Regions from separate parts of the Nonomuraea sp. NPDC050227 genome, predicted to be linked through region 2. Evidence: riboswitches for the same ligand, from Rfam matches in the RefSeq annotation. Region 2 holds a riboswitch; the other holds the start of a gene.
What was found. Region 2 has a riboswitch for glycine ahead of gcvT (glycine cleavage system aminomethyltransferase GcvT). Riboswitches for the same ligand answer to the same signal wherever they lie in the genome.
Positions count from the first base shown of each region.

Region 1: linked by a shared signal. The riboswitch ahead of gcvP (aminomethyl-transferring glycine dehydrogenase) and the one ahead of gcvT (glycine cleavage system aminomethyltransferase GcvT) in region 2 are both predicted to bind glycine.

Region 1 is NZ_JBITJF010000002.1:478,026-482,930, reverse strand. Features, by position in the region: gene gcvP (aminomethyl-transferring glycine dehydrogenase) at 1-2,126, opposite strand, end outside; glycine riboswitch at 2,293-2,389, opposite strand; gene ACIBK9_RS09405 (MerR family transcriptional regulator) at 2,438-3,058, opposite strand; gene ACIBK9_RS09400 (bifunctional nuclease family protein) at 3,206-3,676, opposite strand; gene ACIBK9_RS09395 (MerR family transcriptional regulator) at 3,809-4,435, opposite strand; gene ACIBK9_RS09390 (FHA domain-containing protein) at 4,459-4,905, opposite strand, start outside.
Region 2 is NZ_JBITJF010000009.1:264,614-269,518, forward strand. Features, by position in the region: gene ACIBK9_RS32595 (L-serine ammonia-lyase) at 1-1,375, opposite strand, end outside; gene gcvH (glycine cleavage system protein GcvH) at 1,434-1,823, opposite strand; gene gcvT (glycine cleavage system aminomethyltransferase GcvT) at 1,820-2,905, opposite strand; glycine riboswitch at 2,940-3,039, opposite strand; glycine riboswitch at 3,060-3,157, opposite strand; gene ACIBK9_RS32610 (M28 family peptidase) at 3,407-4,780, opposite strand; gene ACIBK9_RS32615 (M4 family metallopeptidase) at 4,852-4,905, opposite strand, start outside.

The DNA of each region.
Region 1 (4,905 bases), on a different contig from region 2:
GCGACCGGGCCGACGCCGGGGCCGCCGCCGCCGTGCGGGATGCAGAACGTCTTGTGCAGGTTGAGGTGGGACACGTCGGCGCCGAACTCGCCCGGCTTGGCCAGGCCCACCAGGGCGTTGAGGTTGGCGCCGTCGACGTAGACCTGGCCGCCGGCCTCGTGCACCTTGGCGCAGACCTCGGTGATCGACTCCTCGTACACGCCGTGCGTGGACGGGTACGTCACCATGATCGCGGCGAGCTTGTCGCGGTGCTTGGCGATCTTGGCGTCGAGGTCGGCCAGGTCGATGTTGCCGTCGTTGTCGCAGGCCACGACGACGACCCGCATGCCCGCCATGACGGCGCTGGCCGCGTTCGTGCCGTGGGCCGAGGACGGGATCAGGCACACGTCCCGCTCGGTGTCGCCGTTGGCCTGGTGGTAGGCGCGGATGGCCAGCAGGCCGGCGAACTCGCCCTGGGAGCCGGCGTTCGGCTGGATGGAGACCGCGTCGTAGCCGGTCACCTCGGCCAGCCAGCCCTCCAGCGTACCGATGAGCTCCCGGTAGCCCTCGGTCTGGGCCTCCGGCGCGTACGGGTGCACGCCGGCGAACTCCGGCCAGGTGATCGGCTCCATCTCGGTGGTCGCGTTCAGCTTCATCGTGCACGAGCCGAGCGGGATCATCGAACGGTCGAGCGCGATGTCCTTGTCCTGGAGCCTGCGCAGGTAGCGCAGCATCGCGGTCTCGGAGCGGTGGCTGTGGAAGACCGGGTGGGTCAGGTAGTCCGACTCGCGCAGCAGTTCGGCCGGCAGCGCGTCGGCCTCCAGCGCCACCTCCTCGCGCTCGACGCCGAAGGCGGCCCACACCTTGACCAGCTCGGCGGCGCCGGTCTTCTCGTCGCAGGCGATCGAGACGTGGTCGTCGCCGGCCTGCCACAGGTTGACGCCCCGCTCGGCGGCGGCGGCCACCACCTCGGCGGCCCTGCCGGGCACCCGGACGAGCACGGTGTCGAAGAACTCGCCGTGCACGACCTCCAGGCCGGCCTCGCGCAGCCCGCCGGCCAGCGCGACGGCGTGCCGGTGCACGCGGTGCGCGATCCGGCGCAGGCCCTCGGGGCCGTGGTAGACGGCGTACATGCCGGCGATCACGGCCAGCAGGACCTGGGCGGTGCAGATGTTGCTGGTGGCCTTCTCGCGGCGGATGTGCTGCTCGCGGGTCTGCAGGGCCAGCCGGTAGGCGGGGTCGCCGTCGACGTCGACCGACACGCCGACCAGCCGGCCGGGCATCTGCCGCTGCAGGCCCTCGCGTACGGACATGTAGGCCGCGTGCGGCCCGCCGAACCCGAAGGAGACGCCGAAGCGCTGGGAGGAGCCGACGGCGATGTCGGCGCCCAGCTCGCCGGGGGCGGCCACCAGCGTGAGGGCCAGCAGGTCGGCGGCGGCCACGACGAGCGCGCCGGCCTCGTGCGCCCTGGCGGCCACGTCGCGGAAGTCGCGCAGGCGGCCCGAGGCGCCCGGGTACTGGACGAGCACGCCGAAGCACTCGGGCAGCTCGCCGTCGAGGTCGTGCTCGACCAGCGTGATGCCGAGCGGCTCGGCGCGGGTGGCCAGCACGGCCTTGGTCTGGGGCAGCGTGTCGGCGTCGACCACGAACACGTCGCTCTTGGACCTGCCGGCCCGGCGGGCCAGCGTCATGGCCTCGGCCGCGGCGGTGGCCTCGTCCAGCAGGGAGGCGCCGGCGACGTCGAGGCCGGTCAGGTCGGAGACGACCGTCTGGAAGTTCAGCAGCGCCTCCAGGCGGCCCTGCGAGATCTCCGGCTGGTACGGCGTGTAGGCGGTGTACCAGCCCGGGTTCTCCAGCAGGTTGCGCCGGATGACGGCGGGCGTGACGGTGTCGTAGTAGCCCAGGCCGATCATGGAGGTCAGCACCCGGTTGCGGGAGGCCAGCTCGCGCAGCTCGGCGATGGCCTCGGTCTCGCTCGCGGCGGCCGGCAGCTTGAGCCGGTCCTTGACCCTGATGGCCTCGGGCACGGCCACGGCCACCAGATCGCCGACGGACTCGAAGCCCACGGCCTCGAGCATGCGCTGCTGCTCGGACTCCGATGGGCCGATGTGCCTGGACGAGAACGGCGGAGCGGACAGGTCGGTCATGGAGGTTGCCTCCCGAGGCTTGGAGACCGGCGCCAGGGCGCGGGCGAGTGCCGGATCTCCCCCTCTGTCATCGCGACGTCATCGCGACCTGAGAGCTTCACCCCACCGTGGGGCTTGCACCGTCGGTGAGGTGCGCCTGGCGGGCGCACCTGCTTTCCAGAGTTGCCTCACCCGAGCGGTACGGGATGCCTGAGAGATTCCGGGGAGGGTTGCTCCTTCGGCGCCCCAGGACCGCAGCCCAGGGACTCTCCCGCACGGGGTCATCAGCCTTACTCTGTCCTAGATTACTACGGTGTGTTCAGCGGTTCAGCTCACCCCGTGCGGCGTGCGCGACGCCGCTTGGCGAGCTCGTCAGCGGGATGGTCGGCCGGGACGGTGTCCTCGACCGCCGCCCGTTCCCCCGGCAGCTCCGCGAGGGAGCCCTCGACCTCTCGCCAGACCCGGCCGAGCGCGATGCCGAACACGCCCTGGCCGCCCTGGAGGAGATCGATCACCTCGTCGGCCGAGGTGCACTCGTAGACGCTGACACCGTCGCTCATGAGCGTGATCTGCGCGAGGTCGGCGACCCCGCGGTCACGCAGATGCTGCACCGCGGTGCGGATCTGCTGCAACGACACCCCGGTGTCGAGCAGCCGCTTGACGACCTTGAGCACCAGGATGTCGCGGAAGCTGTAGAGCCGCTGCGAGCCCGAGCCGTGCGCGGCTCTTATCGTGGGCTCGACCAGGCCCGTGCGCGCCCAGTAGTCGAGCTGCCTGTAGGTGATGCCGGCTGCCGAGCAGGCTGTGGGCCCGCGGTATCCGATGTCGTCGGGCACCGTCGCGGGCTGCTCGTCGAAGAGCAGTCCCTGCTCTCCGGCACGCTGCCGCGCGCTCTCGCGCCGCACCGGATCTTCCTGGCCGGCCGTCTTTCCCTCGCCGCTGCTGACCGCCACGCGGACCTCCGGCTTTCTCTCATCCCATGGCCTGATCTGGGGGTTCGTAAAGGGCGACCACGGGTTTCACTTGCACCGTAGGACCGTGACCATGCTCAGTCAACGATCCGGCTCGGCGCGTCGTGAAGCGTAAATGCACTGAAATACCTACCCCGCCCTGCCGAAGTCCTCGGGAGTGATCGTGTCAAGGAACTCCCTGAACTTCTCCACCTCGTCCTCCTGGTCGTCAGGGATGATCACGCCGGCCTCCTGGACCACCTCTTCGCTGGCGAAGATGCGCGCGCCGGTGCGCAGCGCCAGGGCGATCGAGTCGGAGGGGCGGGCGCTGACCTCCACGCCGTTGGAGAACACCAGGTCGGCGAAGAAGATGCCGTCACGCAGGGCCACGATGTTGACCGCGCGCAGCCCGACGCCGAGCGCGCTCAGCACGTCCCTGAACAGGTCGTGGGTGAGCGGCCGGGGCGGCGGCTCCTCGGCCTGCGCCAGGGCGATCGCGGTCGCCTCGGTCATGCCGATCCAGATCGGAAGGAACCGTTCCCCGTGTGCCTCCTTGAGCAAGACGATCGGCTGGTTTGTGGGCATCTCAACTCGAACGCCCACGACCTCCATCTGCAACACGGGCTGCTCCGTATTCGGCCGGCCGGTCGCCCGGCACAGCTGTTGACTGGGTCGTTTCTGCTACACGCTTATGCATTTCAACGTAACACCCGGCAGGCCTGGAATGTGCCCCGGCCTTCCAGCTCTGTGCCCTCAGCGGCCCAGGACAGACCTGACGCCGAGGCGCACCAGGGAGGCGTGCAGGTCGAGCAGGAGCGTGGACAACTCCCTGGCGGCCTCGTCGGCCTCGCCGATGGCGCCGGGCGCGCGCCGCTTGAGAATGGGCGCGACGGTCTGCTCGACCAGCCCGCACTCCCGCTCGGCGGCGGCCTTGATCGCGCGCAGGTGGCGGGCGTGCAGGCCGAAGCGGGCCAGGGCGCCGACGCTGCGCGCGATCTTCAGCGCCTCCTCGTCGTAGCGCCTGGCCACGGGGGCCAGCAGGCCGTAGTCCTCCAGCTCGGCGAGGGTCTCCTCGTCGATGCCGGCCGCCTCCAGCAGCTGGGCCCGGTCGTAGCGGATCTCCTGGGCCTGCTGCACCGCGCGCGGACGGCCGAAGCTCTCGGCCATCTTGTCCTTGATCACCCGCAGCGGCAGGTAGTGGTCGCGCTGCTCGGTCAGGATGAAACGCAACTGCTCGACGTGGAGATGGGTGAACTTGCGGTAGCCCGAGGGGCTGCGCTCGGGCTCGATCAGCCCCTCACCCTCCAAGAAGCGGATCTTGGACACGGTGACGTCGGGGAACTCGCCCTGCAGCAGGGCGAGCACCTCCCCGATGCTCATGTGCGAGCGTGCCGCCTGTGAGCTCATGCGCCGGCGTTGACCCTCATCAGGAAGACGAGGCGGAACTTGCCGATCTGCACCTCGTCTCCGGAGTGCAGGGGAACCTCCTCGATGCGCTCCCGGTTGACGTAGGTGCCGTTGAGGCTGCCCACGTCGCGTACGGAGAACTGGCCGCCGCGGTGGCGGTAGAACTCGACGTGGCGACGGGAGACGGTGATGTCGTCGAGGAAGATGTCGCTCTCCGGGTGGCGCCCGGTCGTGGTGAGGTCTTTGTCCAGCCGGAACCGGCTGCCCTGGTTGGGCCCCCTGGTGACCGTGAGCAACGCCGTGCCGGGCGGGAGCTGTTCGACCAGCGCCCGTTCGGCCAGGAGCATGTCGCCTGTCTCAGCCTCGTACGCCTCGATTCCCGCGACCGAGATCGTCGACGTGGTGTCCCCGGAGACCTCGGGTCTGGTCAGCGGTGACCCACA
Region 2 (4,905 bases):
AGCACTCGATGACGTTGACGGCCAGGCCGCCGCGGGAGGTCTCCTTGTACTTGTCGAGCATGTCGCGGCCGGTGTCGCGCATGGTCTTGATGGCCTTGTCCAGCGCCACGTAGTGGCGGCCGTCGCCGCGCAGGGCGATCCGGGCGGCCGTGATGGCCTTGTTGGAGGCCACCGCGTTGCGCTCGATGCACGGGATCTGCACCAGGCCGCCGATCGGGTCGCAGGTCAGCCCGAGGTTGTGCTCGATGCCGATCTCGGCGGCGTTCTCCACCTGCTCGGGGGTGCCGCCCATGACCTCGGTCAGCCCGGCCGAGGCCATCGAGCAGGCCGAGCCCACCTCGCCCTGGCAGCCGACCTCGGCGCCGGAGATCGAGGCGTTCTCCTTGAACAGCACGCCGATCGCGGCCGCCGTGAGCAGGAAACGCACCACGCCGTCGTCGTCGGCGCTCGGGACGAACTTGGTGTAGTACGTCAGCACGGCCGGGATGATGCCCGCGGCGCCGTTGGTGGGGGCGGTGACGATGCGGCCGCCGGCGGCGTTCTCCTCGTTGACGGCCAGGGCGAACAGCGCCACCCAGTCCATCGCCTGCAGCGGGTCCTTCTCTGCCGACTCGGCCTGCAGCCGCCGGTGGAGCTGGTTGGCCCGGCGCTTGACCTTCAGGCCGCCGGGCAGCACGCCCTCCTTGCTGATGCCGCGCCGCACGCACTCCGACATCACCCGCCACAGGTTGAGGATGCCCGCGCGGATCTCCTCCTCGGTGCGCCCGAACGCCTTCTCGTTCTCCAGCATCAGGGCGGAGATCGACAGGCCGGTGTTCGAGCAGTGCTTGAGCAGCTCCTCGCCCGAGGCGAACGGGTAGGGCAGGACGGTGTCGTCGGGCTTGATGCGGTCGGCGCCGGTGGCCTTCTCGTCCACGACGAAGCCGCCGCCGACGGAGAAGTAGACCTTCTCGCGCACGGTCTCGCCCTGCTCGTCGCGGGCGGTGAAGCGCATGCCGTTGGGGTGCTCGGGCAGGGAGATCTTGCGCTCGAAGACGAGGTCCTGACCCACGACGAAGGGGATCTCGCGCTCGCCGTAGAGCTTGACCGTGCCCGCGGCGCGCATCTCGGCCAGGCGGGTGTCGACGGAGTCGACGTCGACCAGTTCCGGCTTCTCACCGGACAGGCCGAGCAGCACCGCCTTGTCGCTGCCGTGGCCCTTGCCGGTCAGGCCGAGCGAGCCGTACAGGATGACCTCGACGCGGGCCACGCGGGGGAGCAGGCCGTCGTCGTGCAGCCCGCGGGCGAACTTGTGCGCGGCGGCCATCGGGCCGCCCGTGTGGGAGCTGGACGGTCCGATGCCGATCTTGAAGAGGTCGAAGACGCTGATCGCCATTGATGGCGCCCTTCAGTTCAGGAAGTGCCGGGGCCCGCGGCGGGCCCCGGCGTTGGTGTCAGGACTCGCCTGAGGTGAGCGCCGTGTACTCCTCGGCGGACAGCAGGTCCTCCGCGTCGCCCTCCATGCGGACGCGGAACATCCAGCCGTCGCCGTACGGGTCGCTGTTGGCCAGCGACGGGTCGTCGGCCACGGCCGAGTTCACCTCGACGATCTCGCCGCCGACGGGCGCGTAGATCTCGCTCACCGACTTGGTGGACTCCACCTCGCCGACCGAGTCACCCGCCTCGACGGTCGAACCGACCTCGGGGAGCTGCACGAAGACGACGTCACCAAGAGCCTCGGCGGCGAAGGCCGTGATGCCGACGGTCACGGTGATGCCGTCGTCCACGCCCGACACCCACTCGTGCTCCTTGGTGTAGTTCAGGTCGTCAGGGATGTTGCTCACTTGTTCCTCCTGTAGAAGGGCAGCTCGACCAGGTCCATAGGTTCATGGCTGCCCCGGATGTCCACGGCCAGACCTGTGTCGGCACCGGCGTCCACGTAGGCCATCGCGATGGGCTTGCCCAGGGTCTGGGAGGGCGCACCGCTGGTGACCTCGCCGACGACGGCGCCGTCGCGGGTGACCGGGTAGCCGTGACGCGGCACCCGGCGGCCCTGGGCGACCAGGCCGACGAGGCGGCGGCGGGGCTGGTCGTCCTTGACCGCCTCCAGCGCCGCCCTGCCGACGAAGTCACCGGGCTTGTCGAATTTCACCACTCTGCCCAGCCCCGCGTCGAACGGGGTCAGGTCGGAGCTCAGCTCGTTGCCGTAGAGCGGCATGCCGGCCTCCAGCCTGAGGGTGTCGCGGCTGGACAGACCGGCGGCGCGCAGCCCGTGCGGCTCGCCCGCGGCCTCCAGGGCGCGCCAGAGCGGCACGGCGTCCTGGTTGGCGACGAACAGCTCGAAGCCGTCCTCGCCGGTGTAGCCGGTACGGGCGATGAGCGCCTGGCGGCCGTCGACCACGCCGGGCAGGCCCGCGTAGTACTTGAGACCGTCGAGGTCGGCGTCGGTGAGCGTGGCCAGGATCTCCTGGGCCTTCGGGCCCTGGATCGCGATGAGGGCGTACTGCTGGGAGCGGTCATCGACCGCCGCGTCATACGACTTAGTACGATTTTTCAGCTCATCCGCGACCTTGTCGGAGTTCGAGGCGTTGGCCACCACCATGAACTCCTCGTCCGCCAGCCGGTAGACGATGAGGTCGTCGAGCACCCCGCCGCGCTCGTCCACGATCATCGTGTACCTGGCCCGGCCGGGCGCGAGCGCCGACAGGTGGCCGACCAGCGCGTAGTCGAGGGCCTCTCCGGCCTGCGGACCGGTCAGGAAGATCTCGCCCATGTGCGAGAGGTCGAACAGCCCGGCCGCCTCGCGGACGGCTTTGTGCTCCGCGGACTCGCTGCCGTACCGGAGCGGCATGAGCCAGCCGGCGAAGTCGGTCAGCGTGGCGCCTAGGGCCTCGTGGACGTCTCGTAGCGGCGTAGGTCGGGACATTTGTCGCACCTCAGGACAGGATTGGATGCCAGCATCCTCCCCCTCTGTCATGGATGCCTGAGAGCTTCGCCCGAGTTTTACCGGACTTTCACCTTCGGCGAGGCCCCGAGGGCCTGCTTTCCAGAGGTCACCTCCCCGTAAGAACGCCTTACAGGGCTGCCGCGCGGTCCTTTGCCTTGAGAGGTTCGCGGGGAGGGCTTGCTCCTTCAGGGACCCTGACCGGCTGTCAGGGTGCTCTCCCGCACGGTTTCGCCGGTGATGTCCGTCAGCCTAGTGCCGTCATGGGGGTGTTGTCGCGCTTCGCCCTCCACCATCCGCGGCATCCGCGACATACCGCACGCAGCGAAAAGCGGCCGCGGCCCCGGAGAGGCGGGGTCGCGGCCGCGTTGGTGGCCGCGCGCGAGCCGGTCATGGCAGGTCAGCTCGCACGCGGCAGCTCGGGGCGGGCCGGCGGTGACCGGCCCGCGCGGGATCAGGCCCTACAGATGACAGGCCCTGAGGTCAGGCCCGTGCCCAGAGGGCGGGCACGTTCGGCGGCTCCCAGCCCGGCAGGCTGGTGTGCGCCTGGAGGCAGCGGTAGCTGACCCCCTGGTAGGTGACGACGTCTCCGGCCGTGTACGACTTGTAAGCCGTCCAGGTGGTGCCCTGGCCGTCCCCTCCGACGGTCAGGGTGAAGGACGCGGAGTGGTCCGCCGTCGCCCCGTCGCCGTTGATCCCTATGGTGTACGTCCCCGCCGCGACGCCGCTGGTGGTGGCGATCGTGACGGTGGACGACTGGCCCGCCTGAACCGTGGACGGGCTGAAGGAGACGGTGACCCCGCTCGGCACGTTCCCGGCGGAGAGCGCGACGCTCTGCGCCTGGCCGGACGTGACCTGGGTACTGACCGCCGCGGTAGCCGACTGACCGGCCTGGACCGATGCCGACGACGGGGTCACCGAGATCGAGTAGTCGTTCTCCGTGGGCGTGCTGGTGCCCACGGCGAGCTTCCATATGGCGTAGGCGATGGCGTCGGAGTTGCGGTCGAGCGCCGTGGTGTTGATGGCGCTCGGGTAGCTGTCGCACGCGCTGTGGTAGCAGCGGTCGAACGCCTGCCCGGCCGAGCCGCCCCACTTGGCGGCCTGGGCCGAGCTCTTGACCGCCCCGGCCCCCGTGGCCAGGCCGCCGACCCGGACGCCCGCGCTCTTGAACGAGGCGTGGTCGCTGCGGCCGTCGCCCTCCCTGTCACCCTCGGTCTGCAGGCCGATGGTGGCGAAGTAGTCGTTGAAGGTGCGCTGGATCGCCGCGTCGTCGTCGTAGACGAAATAGCCGGCGTTGGTCGAGGCGATCATGTCGAAGTTCAGGTACACCTCGACGCCGCTCGCGCCGCCGTTCTGGACGTAGTACCTGGACCCGACCATGCCCGCCTCTTCGGCGCCCCACCAGCCGAACCGCACGTGCTTGGTGAGGGTGGGCTTGCGGGCGGCCAGGGTGAGGGCGTTCTCCAGGAGCGCGGCCGAGCCGGAACCGTTGTCGTTGATCCCGGGGCCGGCCGCGACGCTGTCGAGGTGGGCGCCGAGCATCACGGTCTGGTTGGCCGGGCCGCCCGGCCAGTCGGCGATCAGGTTGCTGCCGCCGCTGAAGTTCTGCACGCGGGTGGTGAAGCCGGCCGCGTCCAGCTTGCCCTTGATGTAGTTCATCGAGGCGGTGAAGCCCGGCCTGCCCGAGGCGCGGTTGCCGCCGTTGCTCGTGGCGATGGACTGCAACTGGCTCAGATGCGCCGTCACGTTCGCGACGGGGATGTCGGGCGCGGGGTCGGCGGCGGCGCCGGCCGGTCCGGCCGGCGTGGTGAGGGTCAGGGCCAACGCGGCGGTGGCCGCGGCGCCCAGCCTGAGCATGGCGTTCACGATCTGTGGCTCCTCAAGGGGGTTGGGCGGCCACCCCGGCGTGGCCGCCCAGGTCGTGCGACTTAGACCGGCTGCCAGAGGGCAGGGGTGTTGGGCGGCTCCCAGCCCGGCAGGCT